DNA from 3 places in the Streptacidiphilus jeojiensis genome. Region 3 is predicted to be linked to each of the others. Evidence: riboswitches for the same ligand, from Rfam matches in the RefSeq annotation. Region 3 holds a riboswitch; each other region holds the start of a gene.
What was found. A riboswitch is a leader RNA that binds a small molecule or an ion and turns the genes downstream of it on or off. The one in region 3 is predicted to bind S-adenosylmethionine.
Positions count from the first base shown of each region.

Region 1: linked by a shared signal. The riboswitch ahead of thrC (threonine synthase) and the one ahead of ABUW04_RS16870 (putative leader peptide) in region 3 are both predicted to bind S-adenosylmethionine.
Region 2: linked by a shared signal. The riboswitch ahead of ABUW04_RS37420 (aminotransferase class V-fold PLP-dependent enzyme) and the one ahead of ABUW04_RS16870 (putative leader peptide) in region 3 are both predicted to bind S-adenosylmethionine.

Region 1 covers NZ_JBEUKS010000010.1:236,097-241,617, forward strand. The annotation lists gene groL (chaperonin GroEL) at 1-1,418, opposite strand, end outside; gene ABUW04_RS26835 (cold-shock protein) at 1,755-1,955, opposite strand; gene ABUW04_RS26840 (MoaD/ThiS family protein) at 2,432-2,707, opposite strand; gene thrC (threonine synthase) at 2,704-3,987, opposite strand; SAM riboswitch class I at 4,005-4,150, opposite strand; gene ABUW04_RS26850 (glucosyl-3-phosphoglycerate synthase) at 4,350-5,315, shown strand; gene ABUW04_RS26855 (alpha,alpha-trehalose-phosphate synthase (UDP-forming)) at 5,346-5,521, shown strand, end outside.
Region 2 covers NZ_JBEUKS010000020.1:122,573-128,093, forward strand. The annotation lists gene ABUW04_RS37405 (hypothetical protein) at 1-208, opposite strand, end outside; gene ABUW04_RS37410 (rhomboid family intramembrane serine protease) at 325-1,125, shown strand; gene ABUW04_RS37415 (Lrp/AsnC family transcriptional regulator) at 1,122-1,403, shown strand; gene ABUW04_RS37420 (aminotransferase class V-fold PLP-dependent enzyme) at 1,543-2,913, opposite strand; SAM riboswitch class IV at 2,966-3,100, opposite strand; gene trpD (anthranilate phosphoribosyltransferase) at 3,168-4,238, opposite strand; gene ABUW04_RS37430 (hypothetical protein) at 4,314-4,727, opposite strand; gene ctaE (aa3-type cytochrome oxidase subunit III) at 5,054-5,521, shown strand, end outside.
Region 3 covers NZ_JBEUKS010000005.1:407,607-413,127, forward strand. The annotation lists gene ABUW04_RS16845 (amino acid ABC transporter permease) at 1-160, opposite strand, end outside; gene ABUW04_RS16850 (transporter substrate-binding domain-containing protein) at 181-1,170, opposite strand; gene ABUW04_RS16855 (amino acid ABC transporter ATP-binding protein) at 1,303-2,055, opposite strand; gene ABUW04_RS16860 (amino acid ABC transporter permease) at 2,082-3,122, opposite strand; gene ABUW04_RS16865 (putative leader peptide) at 3,236-3,340, opposite strand; SAM riboswitch class IV at 3,352-3,462, opposite strand; SAM riboswitch class IV at 3,642-3,752, shown strand; gene ABUW04_RS16870 (putative leader peptide) at 3,785-3,853, shown strand; gene ABUW04_RS16875 (LLM class flavin-dependent oxidoreductase) at 4,050-5,285, shown strand; gene ABUW04_RS16880 (NtaA/DmoA family FMN-dependent monooxygenase) at 5,325-5,521, shown strand, end outside.

The DNA.
Region 1 (5,521 bases), on a different contig from region 3:
TGGCCGGCCGGAAGGTTGCGCACCTTCTCCACCACGACGCCGCCCTCGAGGCCGGCGTTGAAGGCGATCTGCTTGATCGGGGCCTCAAGGGCGACCTTGACGATGTTGGCGCCAGTGGCCTCGTCGCCCTCCAGCTCCAGCTTGTCGAAGATGATCCCGGCCTGCAGCAGCGCAACGCCACCACCGGCGACGATGCCCTCCTCGACAGCGGCCTTCGCGTTGCGGACGGCGTCCTCGATGCGGTGCTTGCGCTCCTTGAGCTCGACCTCGGTCGCGGCGCCGGCCTTGATGACGGCCACGCCGCCCGCGAGCTTCGCCAGGCGCTCCTGGAGCTTCTCGCGGTCGTAGTCCGAGTCGCTGTTCTCGATCTCGGCGCGGATCTGGTTGACCCGGCCGGCGACCTGGTCGCTCTCGCCGCCACCGTCGACAATGGTGGTCTCGTCCTTGGTGATGACGACCTTGCGGGCGCGGCCCAGCAGCTCCAGACCGGCGTTCTCCAGCTTGAGGCCGACCTCCTCGGAGATGACCGTGCCGCCGGTGAGGATGGCGATGTCGCCGAGCATGGCCTTGCGGCGGTCGCCGAAGCCCGGGGCCTTGACGGCGACGGACTTGAAGGTGCCGCGGATCTTGTTGACGACCAGGGTCGACAGGGCCTCGCCCTCGACGTCCTCGGCGATGATCAGCAGCGGCTTGCCGGACTGCATGACCTTCTCCAGGATCGGGAGCAGGTCCTTGACCCCGCCGATCTTGGAGTTGGCGATCAGGATGTACGGGTCCTCGAACGAGGTCTCCATACGCTCCAGGTCGGTGGCGAAGTAGGCGGAGATGAAGCCCTTGTCGAAGCGCATGCCCTCGGTGAGCTCGAGCTCCAGGCCGAAGGTCTGCGACTCCTCGACGGTGATGACGCCTTCCTTGCCGACCTTGTCCATCGCCTCGGCGATGAGCTCGCCGATCTGCGGGTCGGCGGCGGAGATGGAGGCGGTGGAGGCGATCTGCTCCTTGGTCTCCACGTCCTTCGCCAGCTCCAGCAGCTGCGCGGAGACGGCCTCGACGGCCTTCTCGATGCCGCGCTTCAGAGCCATCGGGTTGGCGCCGGCGGCTACGTTGCGCAGACCCTCGCGGACGAGGGCCTGGGCGAGCACGGTGGCGGTGGTGGTGCCGTCGCCCGCGACGTCGTCCGTCTTCTTGGCGACCTCCTTGACGAGCTCGGCACCGATCTTCTCGTACGGGTCCTCGAGCTCGATCTCCTTGGCGATGGAGACACCGTCGTTGGTGATCGTGGGGGCGCCCCACTTCTTCTCCAGGACGACGTTGCGGCCCTTGGGGCCGAGCGTGACCTTGACAGCGTCGGCGAGCTGGTTCATCCCGCGCTCAAGGCCGCGACGAGCTTCCTCGTCGAACGCAATGATCTTGGCCATGGAAGTGGTCCTCCCGGACAGGGTGGCTGCGTGTGGACCGCGCTGGCGCCCGCGACGGACGGACCCGGCCTGCGGCGGTCACTTCCCGCCGCGTCCGGGGCCTCACCTACCCGGCCCGTTGTCACTCTCTACCTCAGAGTGCTAACGCCAATGATTAGCACTCTGCCCCCTTGAGTGCAAGCAGATGGGTGATCAGACAGCCGCCTGCCGGGGACCCCGGACGCCGGTAGGCCCGCACCCCGAGGGGTACGGGCCTACCGGAAGACCTGCGTTGTGCTTCGTTCGGAACGAGGCTCGGCCGGTCCTGTCACTAGTCAGCGATCGCTCACCGAGCGGTCACACCACGCGGACCATGTCCGCCTGCGGACCCTTCTGACCCTGCGAGATCTCGAACTCGACCCGCTGGCCCTCTTCGAGCGACCGGTACCCGTCCATCTGGATCGCGCTGTAGTGGACGAACACGTCCGCACCACCGTCGACCGCGATGAAGCCGTACCCCTTCTCCGCGTTGAACCACTTGACGGTGCCCTGAGCCATTCCAAACTCCCCTATTACTGGCCCTTTCACGGACCGCACTCCGCGGACCGGACCGAAGGCGCCGCGCAACCCGCAACGCTTCGACCGACGCTGAATGTATCCACTCGGGTGCCCTCAGCAACAGGGCATAAGTGAGGGAATTCTTGGGAGGCCTTAACGGGCGGAGCGATTGTTATCGCAACAAAGGTCCGCAAAATGACCCGGACATAGTGGACCTATGTGTCATTTCGCTTAAGAATTTCTGACGCCCCAGTGACAGCTCTGCGCCCACCGCTGTCTCAGTCAACGGGACAGGTGGGGATTGGCCGCTCAGCAACAGGGGTAACCGGAAGCCACTCTACCTCTCCCGGACCACCGCACCGCACCGGGGCACGGCCGGCCCTCGACGGGGCGCACCACGAGGGGAGGTGACAAAGCGAAAGCCGGGACGCCCCCGAAGGGACGCCCCGGCCTGCCCGCGATTACTGCGGCGAATTTCAGCCACCCGCGACGGCGGGAATGATCGAGACCCCGGCGCCGTCCGGAGTGGCCGTTTCCAGGCCGTCGGCAAAGCGCACGTCGTCCTCGTTCACATACACGTTCACAAAGCGGCGCAGCTTGCCGCTGTCGTCGAGGATCCGGCCGCGGATGCCGGTGTGGTTGGCCTCCAGGTCGTCGATGACCGCGGCGAGGGTGGCACCCTCGGCCGCGACCTCGGCGGCACCGCCGGTGTAGGTGCGGAGGATCGTCGGAATGCGGACGGAGACACTCATGCGAGGCCAGCCTCTCGGAACGAGTCAAGGGTGGGACGGATGGTGGCGGACAGGCCGGTGGTGGGCTCCACCGCGTCCAGGGTCTTCAGACCGTCGCCGGTGTTGAGGACCACGGTCTCGGCGGTCGGGTCGAGCAGCCCGTTCTTGATCAGCTTCTGCAGCACGCCGACCGTCACCCCGCCGGCGGTCTCGGCGAAGATGCCCTCGGTGCGGGCCAGCAGCTTGATCGCGTCCACCACCTGCTCGTCGTTCACATCCTCGACCGCGCCGCCGGTGCGCCGGCAGATGTCCAGGACGTAGGGGCCATCGGCCGGGTTGCCGATGGCCAGCGACTTGGCGATGGTGTCGGGCTTCTGCGGCCGGATCACGTCATGGCCGGCCTTGAAGGCCACCGAGACCGGGGAGCAGCCCTCGGCCTGGGCCCCGAAGATCTTGTACGGCTTGTCCTCGACCAGGCCGAGGGCGATCAGCTCCTTGAGCCCCTTGTCGATCTTCGTCAGCTGCGAGCCCGAGGCGATCGGGATCACGATCTGGTCCGGCAGCCGCCAGCCCAGCTGCTCGCAGATCTCGTACGCCAGGGTCTTGGAGCCCTCGCCGTAGTAGGGGCGCAGGTTGACGTTGACGAAGCCCCAGCCCTCGCCGGCCGGGTCGCCGATCAGCTCCGAGCAGAAGCGGTTCACGTCGTCGTAGTTGCCCTCGATGCCGACCAGCTCGCCGCCGTACACCGCAGCCATCACGATCTTGCCCTGCTCCAGGTCGTGCGGGATGAACACGCACGAGCGCAGCCCGGTCCTGGCGGCGGCCGCGCCGACCGCGCCGGCCAGGTTGCCGGTGGAGGAGCAGGAGAGGGTGGTGAAGCCGAAGGTGCGGGCCGCCTCGACGGCGATCGCGACCACCCGGTCCTTGAAGGAGTGGGTGGGGTTGCCGGAGTCGTCCTTGACGTACAGGCCGCCGGTGACGCCCAGCTCGCGGGCCAGGTTGTCGGCCTTGACCAGCTTGGTCCAGCCGGGGTTCAGGTTGGGCCGGGAGGCGACGTCGGCGGGGACCGGCAGCAGCGGCGCGTAGCGCCAGATGTTGGTGGGGCCCGCCTCGATGCGGGCGCGCAGTGCCTCGGGGTCACCGGTGGGCAGCTCGTAGGCCACCTCGAGGGGTCCGAAGCACTCGATACAGGCGAAGTCCGGAGCGAGTGCGGTACGCGCGCCGCACTCCCGGCAGGACAGCGCGACGGCGGGTCCGAAGGATTCGGCGGTCACAACGGACTCGGTGGTTACAGCAGCCATGATGGCGAGGCCCTCTCTCCTCATCTTCCCCGCGGCGCGTCTCGCCGCAGGACGGAATTGGCACCTTCCCCACCAGGGCCTCAACAGCTTGAGCTGCGGCTTTGCTGGCAGGAGGGTTGCCGGGACTTCAACGGGCCGTTCCCTCAGTCCCTCTGGATGAGCTCTATGGCGATCCGGGCTCCGCAGCTCGCTGCGGACGCTGCCCGGAAGGCATTTGTGGTGACAACGGTTAGACCCGCCGTGCGGCGGCAACGTGTCGTCCCCAAGACTGTAACCGAAGCCCCGCCCACCGATCACTGGCTGTCCGCGAGGCGAGACACCCGGCACCACCGGAGTTCCGGTGCCACCACCCGAGGAGTCCTGTGCTTGACGAGGTCGCCGACTGGCTGCGCCGCCGCTCCTGGACGGCCGCCGACCGACCGCTGCCGGACCTGCTGGCCGCCAAGCAGGCCGGCGGCACCACCGTCAGCGTGGTGCTGCCCGCGCTGGACGAGGAGGCCACCGTCGGCGGGATCGTCGCCGCGATCCGCCGCGAGCTGATGGAGGCCGTGCCGCTGGTGGACGAGCTGGTCGTGGTCGACTCCGGATCCACCGACCGCACCGCGCAGGCCGCGGCCGACGCCGGGGCGACGGTGGTGCACCGGGACTCGGTGCTCCCCGAGCTGCCCGCCGTGCCCGGCAAGGGCGAGGTGCTCTGGCGCTCACTGCTGGTGACCAGCGGCGACCTGGTCTGCTTCATCGACGCCGACCTGCGCGAGTTCGACCCCGCCTTCGTCTCCGGGATCATCGGACCGCTGCTCACCGACCCGGACGTGGCCTTCGTCAAGGCGATGTACGACCGGCCGCTGGAGACCGACACCGGCAGCATCCCGGCCGGCGGCGGCCGGGTCACCGAGCTGGTCGCCCGCCCGCTGCTGAACCTCTACTGGCCGCTGCTGGCCGGCTTCGTCCAGCCGCTCGGCGGCGAGTACGCGGCCCGGCGCAGCCTGCTGGAGCGGCTGCCCTTCCCCACCGGCTACGGGGTGGAGCTGGGCCTGCTGGTGGACGCCCTGGAGCTGGCCGGCCTGGACGCGCTGGCCCAGGTGGACGTGGGCGTGCGGCACCACCGGCACCAGGACGCGCTGGCCCTGGGCCGGATGGCGGCCAGCATCCAGCTGACCGCCCTGGACCGGCTGGCCCGCAGCAACCGGATCAAGGCCACCGACGACCTGGCCACGCCGACCCTCACCCAGTTCACCCGCACCGCGTCCGGCTTCACCCCGACCACGGTCGACCTCCCGACCACCGAACGTCCGCCGATTGCCACGCTGACCGGCCCGGACGTTTGACCCCGCTCCGCACAGGCAAGGCTCTGCACCATGGTCAACGCAAGTCCGTCCACACCGCCGCAGGCCCGGGTCCTGCTCGCCTCCAACCGGGGGCCGATCTCCTTCACCGTGGAGGACGACGGCACGCTCACGCCCCGCCGCGGCGGTGGCGGGCTGGTCTCCGGCCTCAGCGCCATCGGCGACGAGATCGAGTCGGTCTGGGTCTG
Region 2 (5,521 bases), on a different contig from region 3:
CCACCTGGTCCACCGCGTTGCACCAGCGGCAGCGCACCGACTCCACGGTCTCGCTGAGCACCTCGCGCTCCTCCACCCGGGACTCGCCGGCCAGGTCCAGATGGACGAACTCGACCACGCGGGAGGACCGGGTCACGTCGAAGCGGGTCAGGTTGCCGCACAGGGTGCAGCGCCACCGGGTCCCCTCGGTGGGAAGGGGAACTGACATGAGCGGTCCTCTCGCGACGGGTACGCCTACCTGCACAACCCTATGGCCTTGCCCTCAACGGCAGATACGGCGGGACAACCGGTGTCAGATTTGTCCGGTTAAGGAATGCTCAATCCATGTTGAGGCCGGTAAGCGCGAAGAATCCGCCCCCCGGGGGCGCACAGCCGTTCGTTCCGCTGGTGACCTACGCCCTGATCGCGGCGTGCACGCTGGTCTTCCTGGTCGGCCCGGTCTCCGGGCTCGACCCGCTGTACGGCGGCGGGAACGCGCGCGCCTGTGCGGAGCTGGCCTACTACCACCACTGGGGGGTGATCCCCAGCGAGCTGATGGACAACCAGCCGATCGCGGCACCCACCACCCCGGGCTGCCCGGCGCCGGACGGCTTCCCGAAGATCCCGGCCCTGTCGGTGCTGACCGCGATGTTCGTCCACGGCGGCTGGCTGCACCTGCTGGGCAACATGCTGTTCCTCTACGTCTTCGGCGCGATGGTCGAGGAGCGGATGGGGCGGCTGCCGTACCTCCTCAGCTATGTCGCCCTGGGCTACCTGGCGACCTACGGCTACGCGGTCTTCGCCGGCGGCGACAGCGCCACGCAGACCCTGGTCGGCGCCTCCGGTGCGATCGCCGGCATCCTCGGCGCCTACCTGCGGCTGCACCCGAAGGCCCGGGTGACCAGCCTGCTCCCGTTCCTGCTGTTCCTGCCGCTGCGGTTCCCCGCCTGGCTGGTGCTCGGCGTGTGGTTCGCGATCCAGTGGGCCTCGGTCGGGGCGCCCTCCGCGGCCGTGACCGGGGTCGCCTACACCGCCCATCTGATCGGCTTCGCCGGCGGCTTCCTCTTCGCCTGGCTGCTGTACTGCCGCAGGCGCGGCTACGCTGATCCGACGAACGCCGCCGTACTCCCAGGAGACCCCCCGTGATCACCGCGATCGTGCTCATCAAGACCACCGTCGACCGGATCCCCGAGATCGCCGAGGCGATCGCCGCGATCGACGGGGTGACCGAGGTGTACTCGGTGACCGGACAGCACGACCTGGTGGCCATGGTCCGGGTACGGGCCCACGAGGAACTGGCCGAAGTGATCCCCGGCCAGGTGAACAAGGTCCCCGGGGTCGAGTCCACGGAGACCCACATCGCCTTCCGCACCTACTCCCGGCACGACCTCGACGCGGCCTTCGCGTTGGGCTTGGAGGACTAGGTGCAGACCGTAGGTGGCTTGTCGCGCAGTTCCCCGCGCCCCTAGGTAGGTGCAACTCACTCATAGTGGGTCAGTTGCAGCCCCCAGGGGCGCGGGGAACTGCGCGGCCAACCATGCACAACCCGCACCCGAGAACCGGTCACCCCCGCCGGGTATCCGGCACGCACCGCCCACCCTCGGTCCGGTAGGCCCACTTCGCACCGTCGGTGACCAACTCCCGCACCGCCTCCACAAAGCGGTCCACATGCTCGTCCGGCGTGCCCGCCCCGAAACTCACCCGGATGGCGTTCAGGCTCCGCTCCCCCGGCAGCGACGCCTCCGGCGCACCGCACTCGGACGGCGCAGCCTCCTCCCCGCCCAGCAGCGTCCGCACCAGCGGGTGCGCGCAGAACAGCCCGTCCCGCACCCCGATGCCGTACTCCGCGGACAGCGCCGCGGAGAAGTGCGAGCTGTTCCAGTCCTGCACGACGAAGGACAGCACACCCACCCGCGGGTGCTCCTCGCCGAACAGGGTCAACACCCTGACCTGCGGAATCCCGGCCAGCCCGGCCCGCAGCCGGTCGATCAGGAACCGCTCCCTGGCCACCAGCGCGTCGAAGCCGGCCTCGCCGAGCGCCCGGCAGGCGGAGGCGATGGCGTAGGCGCCGACGACGTTCGGCGAACCGGCCTCGTGCCGCTGCGGACCGCGGTGCCACTCCACCGCCACCGAGCCGTCGGCCTCCCTGGCCACGGTACGGCTGGCGCCGCCACCGGCCAGGTACGGCTCGGCGGCGTCCAGCCAGTCGCTGCGGCCGGCCAGCACTCCGGCGCCGAAGGGGGCGTAGAGCTTGTGCCCGGAGAAGGCGACCCAGTCGACGTCCAGCTCGCGGACCGAGACCGGGTGGTGCGGAGCGAGCTGGGCGGCGTCCAGGACGATCCGCGCGCCGTGCCGGTGCGCGGTCGCGGCCAGCTCGCGGACCGGCCAGATCTCCCCGGTGACATTGGACGCCCCGGTCACACACACCAGCCGCGGCCCGGCCGTGGTGGCGGCCAGCGCCTCGTCCAGCGCCGCCACGGCCTCCTCGGGCGAGCGCGGGGCGCGCAGGTAGCTGACGGTCAGTCCGTCCCTGCGCCAGGGCAGCAGTGAGGCGTGGTGCTCGGTCTCGAAGGCGAACACCTCGGTCCCGGTCGGCAGCACGCCGGCCAGCAGGTTCAGCGAGTCGGTGGTGGCCCGGGTGAAGACCACCTGGTCGTCCTCGCGCAGGTCCAGGAACTCGGCGACGGTGGCCCGGCTCTGCTCGAACAGGTCGGTGGACAGCTGCGAGAGGTACCCGGCGCCGCGGTGCACGCTGCCGTAGTAGGGGGCGTAGGCGGCGACGTCGTCCCAGACCCGCTGCAGGGCCGGCGCGCTGGCGGCGTAGTCGAGCGCGGCGTAGGTCACCTTGGCACCGCTGACCAGCGGGACCTCGACATCGCGGCCGAGGACCGCAAGCGGCTGACAGACGGTGGAAGTATTCGGGTACGCCGACACAGACCCCTCCAGGGCATCCAGTGGATCCCCGGCGCAAGGCCTGATCGGAAGGGATCCGCGCTTGCCCCACGGCATTGTTGCCGAAGGGCCTGGTCGTCACCCGGAGGCACCCCGCCACGGACGGAGGGTTGCCGGACAGCAAGCCGGGGCTGCAGCGGTCGTGAACCGCGCGCTGTCACTCGTGACCTGGTGAGAACTATGCCAGAGGTCCGCCCTGTGGGCGAACCCCCGTCCGGCATGTGGGACCGCCCGGACTACCTGTGCGTCGCCGCAGCCCAGCGCTCCAGCACCGCGGCGGCCGCGCCGGAGTCGATCGACTCCGCGGTGCGCTTCATCGCCGCCGCCAGCTGCTCGGTCAGCGGTGCGTCGGTCTGGTCCAGGGCGACCAGGGCCGAGGCCGAGTTGAGCAGCACCGCGTCCCGGACCGGGCCCTGCTCCCCGGCCAGCACCCGGCGGGCCACCTCGGCGTTGTGGGCGGCGTCGGCCCCGCGCAGCGCCTCGATGCCGACCGGGGTGATGCCGACGTCCCGCGGGTCGAACCGGCTCTGCTCCACCTCGCCGTCGCGGACCTGCCACACCGTGGAGGTCCCGGTCACGGTCAGCTCGTCCAGGCCGTCGTCGCCGCGGAACACCAGCGCGGAGGCGCCGCGGCGGGCCAGCACGCCGGCGATCAGGCCGGCCATCCTGGTGTCGAAGCAGCCCACGGCGTTGGCGCCGACCCGGGCCGGGTTGGTCAGCGGGCCGAGCAGGTTGAACGCGGTGGGGACGCCCAGACCGACCCGGGCCGGCCCGGCGTGCCGCATCGAGGGGTGGAACACCGGGGCCGGGCAGTAGGTGATCCCGGCCTCGACGGCGACCTCGGCCACCCGACGCGGGGTCAGCTCCAGATTGACGCCGAGCTTCTCCAGCACGTCGGTGGCTCCGCTCGCGGAGGAGGCGGCCCGGTTGCCGTGCTTGACCACCAGCGCGCCCGCGCCGGCCGCGACGATCGCCGACATGGTGGAGATGTTGACGGTCTTGGCCCGGTCGCCACCGGTGCCGACGATGTCCACGGCCCGGCCCGGCACCTCTATCACGGTGGCGTGGGCGTACATGGAGTCGACCAGACCGGCGATCTCGTCCACCGTCTCACCCTTGGCGCGCAGGCCCACCAGGAAGCCGGCGACCTGGATCGGCGAGGCCTCCCCGGTCATGATCCGGTCCATGGCCCAGGCGGTCTCGTCGGTCGACAGGTCGTCACCGGCGATCAGCGTGCTCAGCAGATCCGGCCAGGACCGCGCCTGCACGGGGTCGCCGCCGCCGTTCGCAGGAATCACGTTCACCATGGCCTGGGCCTCTCAGTGGGTGCAGATAAGGAGAGGCCCAGCCTAGCGACCGCGACGGCCGCCCCGTGGAAGATCTCAACCGACGAGATGCGCCTGACCACTGCGGAGCAGCGTCACCGCGGTCTCCGCCAGCGCCGCCGGGTCCACCGGCGCGGCGATGGCGGCGTCGGCGCGGCTCCAGGCGGCGAGCCAGGAGTCCTGCGGCCGGCCGATCAGGACCAGCACCGGCGGGCAGCCGTAGACCTCGTCCTTGAGCTGCCGGCCCAGGCCCATCCCGCCGACCGGGGTGGCCTCGCCGTCCAGCACCAGCAGGTCCAGCCGGCGGACCCCCTTGGCGTGGGCGTCCAGTGCCTTCAGCACCGCCGGCGCGGTGGCGCACTCCAGGTACTGGAGCTCCGCCAGGTCCGTCGCCGGCCGCTTCCCCAGCGCCAGCAGGACCTGCTCGCGGGTGGAGCGGTCGTCGCTGTAGACAAGAACGTTCAGTGCCATGGTCGGTATCCCCCTGGGATGTCCTCGGGCTGCTGATGGGTGACCGGGGTCACTTCGGCGTCTGCGCCGGATGCTACTCCCGAAGCACCGCCCTCAGCACCGGTACGAAACGGGAAGATCGGGACGGCAGCCGTCCGGCCGTTCCGGGTTCACCATTTCGGGGGACCCGGCGGCCAGTCGCGCACGGACACCGCCGGGCGGCGCCCCCCGCCATCCGGGCTACCTGCGAGGTCGTCAGGGGTCCGACCACGGCCGGAGGGTACGTCACCAGCCGGACACACCGAGGAACACCCCCCGGAGTGAAGACGGAATAAGCGACCGACATAATGACCGTCGTGGCGACAGCAACTGCAGTAGAAACCGGGCACGCACACGGATCGGTCAACCGGCCGAACCTGGTCAGCGTCGGAACCATCGTCTGGCTGGCTTCCGAGCTGATGTTCTTCGCGGCCCTCTTCGCGATGTACTTCACACTCCGCTCGGTCACCGGGACGGAGTACTGGCATTCCATCAACGAAGCCCTCAACGTTCCCTTCGCGTCGGGCAACACCACGATCCTGGTGCTCTCCTCCTTCACCTGCCAGATGGGTGTCTTCGCCGCCGAACGCGGCGACGTGAAGAAGCTCAGGGCGTGGTTCATCCTCACCTTCATCATGGGTGCGACGTTCATCGGCGGTCAGATCTTCGAGTACACGGACCTGGTCAAGCACGACCACATCTCGCTGTCCTCGGGCCCCTACGGTTCGGTGTTCTACCTGACCACCGGCTTCCACGGCATGCACGTGACGGGTGGT
Region 3 (5,521 bases):
AACGGCCAGGGTGCCGCAGCGGGATGACCCGCTGGCGGGACAACGGCGCATCGGACCGGGTGTCAGAGGGAGCGTCAGACGTCGCCGGGGCGGACGGGGTTCGGCTCGGCGGTCTGTCGGCGACCTCGAACGGTGGTGCGGGGATGGACTGTTCGGACATCGGAGGGGTCTCCTGCCGGCTCAGAAGGTGGTGGGCGGGTTGACGACCGAACGGGTGACGCCGGTACCCGGGACCCCCCATTTGGCGAAGATCTTCGCGTAGTCGCCGGTGGCGATGAGCTTGTTGACCGCGTCACTGAGCGCCTTGGCGATCGGCGACCCCTTCGCGGTGACGAAGCCGACCGGCGTGGTGCCGACCTGGCCGAGGTACTTGGTGCCGGGGATGTGCGCGGCGTCGTACTTCAGCCCCAGCGTGGGGCCGAAGTAGATGTCGACCTTTCCGTTGGCCAGGCCCAGGAAGATCGGCGCGGTGTCGGCGAAGTACTGCACCTTGTAGGGGCTCTTGCCGGCCGCGGCGCACTTGGACGCGCCGTCGGTGAGCAGCTGCTGGAAGGTGGTACCCGGGCTGGTGGCGACGTTGTAGCCGCACAGGTCGGTGATGCTGGTGGCGCTGTCGATCTTCAACCCGGCGGCACTGAGGAAGGACTGACCGTCGTTCAGGTAGGTCGTGAAGTCGACCACCTGCTCCCGGGCCTTGGTGGCGCCGAAGTTGGCCTGGCCGACGTCGTACTTCCCGTTCTGCACACCGGGGATGACGGTGGGGAAGGTGCCGAACTCGACGTTCCAGCTGACTCCCAGCACCTTGGCGACCGCATCGCGCAGATCGACGTCCAGGCCGACCTGCTTGCCGTCCGAGCCCTGGCCGCCGTGCGGCAGGTTGGAGCTGCCGACCGCCTTGACGGTGCCCAGGGTGAGGGTGCCGCTGCTGCGGACCGCCGCCGGGAGTTCGGCCTTCAGGGCCGGGTCGGCCTGGATCGAGGAGACGACGTCCTGGCTGGGTATCGCCGTCGACGCCGCCTGGGCGGAGCCTGCGGAGCCGCTGGACGCGCCGCCGCCGGCAGCCGGCGTCACCGCGGTGCCGGAGCTCGATCCGCAGGCGGTGAGCAGGGCAAGCGCGGCAGAGGCCGCGAGGGCGGCGTAGGCGGTGCGGGGGAGATGGCGATTCGGCACAGCGGTTCCTTTCGAAGGGCAGGCCGTGAAGGGCCGTGAGGTCCGGGACGAGGCAAGGGGGTGCCGTGGAGGCGGAGACGGGGGTGGGAACGGGGGTGGGTGCCGCTGCGCGACGCTGCGAGCGGTGTGCTGTTACAGGACCGCGGCGAGGAAGGCGCGGGCCCGGTCGTGGCCGGGGTTGTCGAGGACGTCGGCCGGGGCGCCGGACTCGATGACGCGTCCGCCGTCGAGGAACACCACGGAGTCGGCGACCTCGCGGGCGAAGCCGATCTCATGGGTGACCACGATCATCGTCATCCCGCTGAGGGCGAGGTCGCGCATCACCGCCAGTACCTCGCCGACGAGTTCGGGGTCCAGCGCACTGGTGGGCTCGTCGAACAGCAGCAGCCGGGGTTCCATGGCCAGCGCGCGGGCGATGGCCACCCGCTGCTGCTGTCCGCCGGACAGCTGCCGGGGATAGGCGCTCTCGCGCCCGTCCAGTCCCACCCGCTCCAGCAGTTCCCGGGCCTGGACCGCGGCGGACTTCCTGGTCAGGCCCCGGACGGCGACCGGGGCCTCGATGATGTTCTCCAGCACCGTCAGGTGCGGGAAGAGGTTGAACTGCTGGAACACCATGCCGACCGCGGCGCGCTGCCTGGTGATCGTACGGTGGCCCAACTCGTGCAGCCTGCTGCCGTGGTGGCGGTAGCCGATGATCTCGCCGCCCACCTCGACGAAGCCGGCGTCCGGCTTCTCCAGGTGGTTGATGCTGCGCAGCAGGGTGGACTTGCCCGAGCCCGAGGGGCCCAGCAGCACGGTCACCTCGCCCTCGCGCACATCCAGGTCGATGCCGTCCAGGACCAGGTTGGCGCCGAAGCTCTTGCGCAGTCCGCGGATCCGGACCAGGGGCTCCTGGGTCTGCTCAACGGCGCTCATGACAGGCCCGCCAGTTCGCGTCCGCTGCGGCCGCCGGCCGCACCGTTGGCGCCGAACAGCGGGATGTTGCCGCGGAAGAGCTGCCAGAAGCCGGTCCCTCCGCTGCCGCCGCGCCGGCTCCCGCGGGCGTAGTGGCGCTCGACGAAGAACTGGCCGATCGAGAGCAGCGTGGTGAGGATGATGTACCAGAGCGTCGCGACCAGTAGCAGAGGGATGATCAGGTAGTTCTGGTTGTAGATGAGTTGGGACGAGTAGAGCAGGTCCTGCACCGCGATCACGCTGACGATCGAGGTCGCCTTCAGCATCCCGATGAGCAGGTTGCCGGTGGCCGGGATGATCGCCGGCATCGCCTGCGGCAGCACGATCCTGCGGAAGATCCTGGCCCGGCCGAGGCCGAGCGCCTCGGCGGCCTCGGTCTGGCCGTGCTCCACGGAGAGGATGCCGCCCCTGACGATCTCGGAAGCGAAGGCCGCCACGTCCAGGGTCAGGCCGACGAAGGCAGCGAGGATCCCGCTGAACAGGTGGGCCGTCCGCACCGTCGCGAACTCGTGCCCGAACGGGATGCCGAGCGACAACTGCGGGTACAGCGAGGCGAGTTCGTACCAGAAGAGCAGCTGGACCAGCGGCGGGACCGAGCGGACCAGCCAGACGAAGCCGAAGCTGACCGAGCGCAGCACCGGATTGCCGGACAGCCTCATGACCGCCACGCCGATGCCGAGCAGATAGCCGGTCGCCATCACCGCCGCGGTCAACCACAGCGTCAGGACCAGGCCGTTCACGATCGAGCCGTTGAGGAAGTAACTGCCGACCACGTCCCACTGGAACCGCTTGTTGGTCAGCAGGGTGTGGACGAACATGGCCAGCAGGACGAGCAGGGCGAGAGCTGAGATCCACTGGCCGGGGCGGCGCAGCGGGACCAGCTTCGCGGCGAGCAGCTGCCCGTCCTCGGGGCGCTGGTGCAGCGGGCGGTCGTCGGTGACCGGAGGGGGAGGCTCGGGCGCGACGGCAGTGCGCGCAGAGGTGTCCGGACTGCTCATGGGGGTGTGGGTTCCGTCCCGTGAGAACGCCGCAGCGCGCCGTGGAGGCACGGCGGGAGGGCGTGAATGGGGTGACAGGTGCCGGGAATGAAGGCAGGGAGAGAAGGGTGCGGTCAGCGGACCGCGCACGTCCCCGGACACAGGGCACTGCTCACCCGCAGCAGATCGACGTGGCGACGCGAGTACGTTCCGGCTACTGCTCGACGCACTGCTCTCACCTCCGCTTTCGATCTCGCGCTTACAGGACTGTGGCGTCCCGTCGGGTCGTCACCTGGAGCACCCCGCCGCGTCGGAGGGTTGCCGGTCAGCCAGCCAGGGCTTGACGCTGACGCTCATAACCAGGGATCACGGTAACCCGTCCGGCGCATTTAGACAATGCCTATCGGTTCGGTGGAGATTCGCTGGAGGCTCGCTGGAGCGGCCCCGGGCCTCCCCCGGACCTCCGCGGACCTCCTCGGCCATCCCCAGTCGATCACTGGGGATTGTGTTCGACGCCCATCCGGAGTTAGCGTGTGAGCAGGTTACGAGCGTCAGCAACAAGCCCTGGCTGGCTGACCAGCAACCCTCCGACGCGGCGGGGTGCTCCAGGTGACGACCCGACAGGACGGCGCAGTCCTGTAAGCGCGCAAGCTGAACCGGAGGTGAGAGCAGTGCGTCAACCAGTGGGCACGTACTCGCGTCGCCATATCGATCTTCAGCGCATCGCCAGCGCCCTCTGTCCGGCCGCCTGAGCAGCACCCCCGCTCGACGGGCGCTGCGCCGCCGTACCTCCGGCCACCGCTCCGAAGCACCTCTCCCGCTGCAGCGGTCCTCTCGCTGAAGCACCCTCCCTCCCGCCGACTCCGCCCCGGGCCGCCCCGGCGCGGGTCCCCCTCGGCATGCCCGCCGCACCATCGGGCCCCAATCGAGCAGGAAGCGATCTCCCCCATGCCTCTCCCACACCCCGCCCTCCATCTGGCCGTCGCCCTCGACGGCACGGGTTGGCACCCCGCCGCCTGGCGGCTGCCCGACGCCCGGCCCGAGGGGCTCTTCACCGCGGCGTACTGGGCGGACCTCGTCGCCGAGGCCGAGCGCGGACTGCTGGACTTCGTCACCATCGAGGACTCCCTGGGCCTCCAGTCGGCCGAGACCTTCGCCCCGGACCGGCGCACCGACCAGGTCCGCGGGCGGCTGGACGCGGTGCTGACCGCCGCCCGGATCGCCCCGCTCAGCCGGCACATCGGCCTGGTGCCGACCGCCACGGTCACCCACACCGAGCCGTTCCACATCTCCAAGGCGATCGCCACCCTCGACTTCGTCAGCAGCGGACGCGGCGGGGTACGGGTCCAGGTGTCGGGACGCCCGCACGAGGCCGAGCTCTTCGGGCGCCGGACGCTGCCGCCGTTCACCTTCGAGGACTTCGAGCGCCCCGAGGTCCAGGCCCTGGTCGGCGAGCTGTTCGACGAGGCGGCCGACTACGTCGAGGTGCTGCGACGGCTCTGGGACAGCTGGGAGGACGACGCCGAGATCCGCGACGTCGCCACCGGCCGCTTCATCGACCGCGAGAAGCTGCACTACATCGACTTCGAGGGCAGCGCCTTCAGCGTGAAGGGGCCGTCGATCACCCCGCGCCCCCCGCAGGGGCAGCCGCTGGTCACCGCGCTGGCGCACCAGACCATCCCCTACCGACTGGTCGCCCGCTCCACCGACCTCGGCTTCACCACCCCGCACGACGCGGACGGCGCCCGGGGCATCGTCGCCGAGATCCGCGCCGAGCAGGCCGCGGCCGGGCGCGCCGACCAGACCGTGCACGTCTTCGGCGACCTGCTGGTCTTCCTGGACGAGGCCCCCGGCGCGGCCGCGGCCCGCCGGGACCGGCTGGACGAGCTGGCCGCCACCCCGCTGACCAGCGACGCCGAGGTCTTCGCCGGCACCGCCGCCGACCTCGCCGACCTGCTGCTGGAGTGGCAGCAGGCCGGGCTGACCGGCTTCCGGCTGCGCCCGGCCACCCTCCCCCACGACCTGGAGCAGATCACCCGCCGGCTGGTCCCCGAGCTGCAGCGCCGCGGAGCCTTCCGCACCGCCTACGAGGCCGACACCCTGCGCGGGCTGCTCGGCCTGCCCCGCCCGGAGAGCCGCTACGCCGACGCATCCGCCGCAACCTCCGCCGCCACCTCTGTCTGAGCGCTTGTTCCACCACCGAGACCTAAGGACGCCTGTCGCATGAGCAAGCCACTCAAGCAGATCCACCTCGCCGCGCACTTCCCCGGTGTGAACAACACCACGGTGTGGAGCGATCCGGCCGCCGGAAGCCAGATCGACTTCAGCTCCTTCGTCCACCTGGCGCGCACGGCGGAGCGCGCCAAGTTCGACTTCCTCTTCCTGGCCGAGGGGCTGCGGCTGCGCGAGCAGGGCGGACA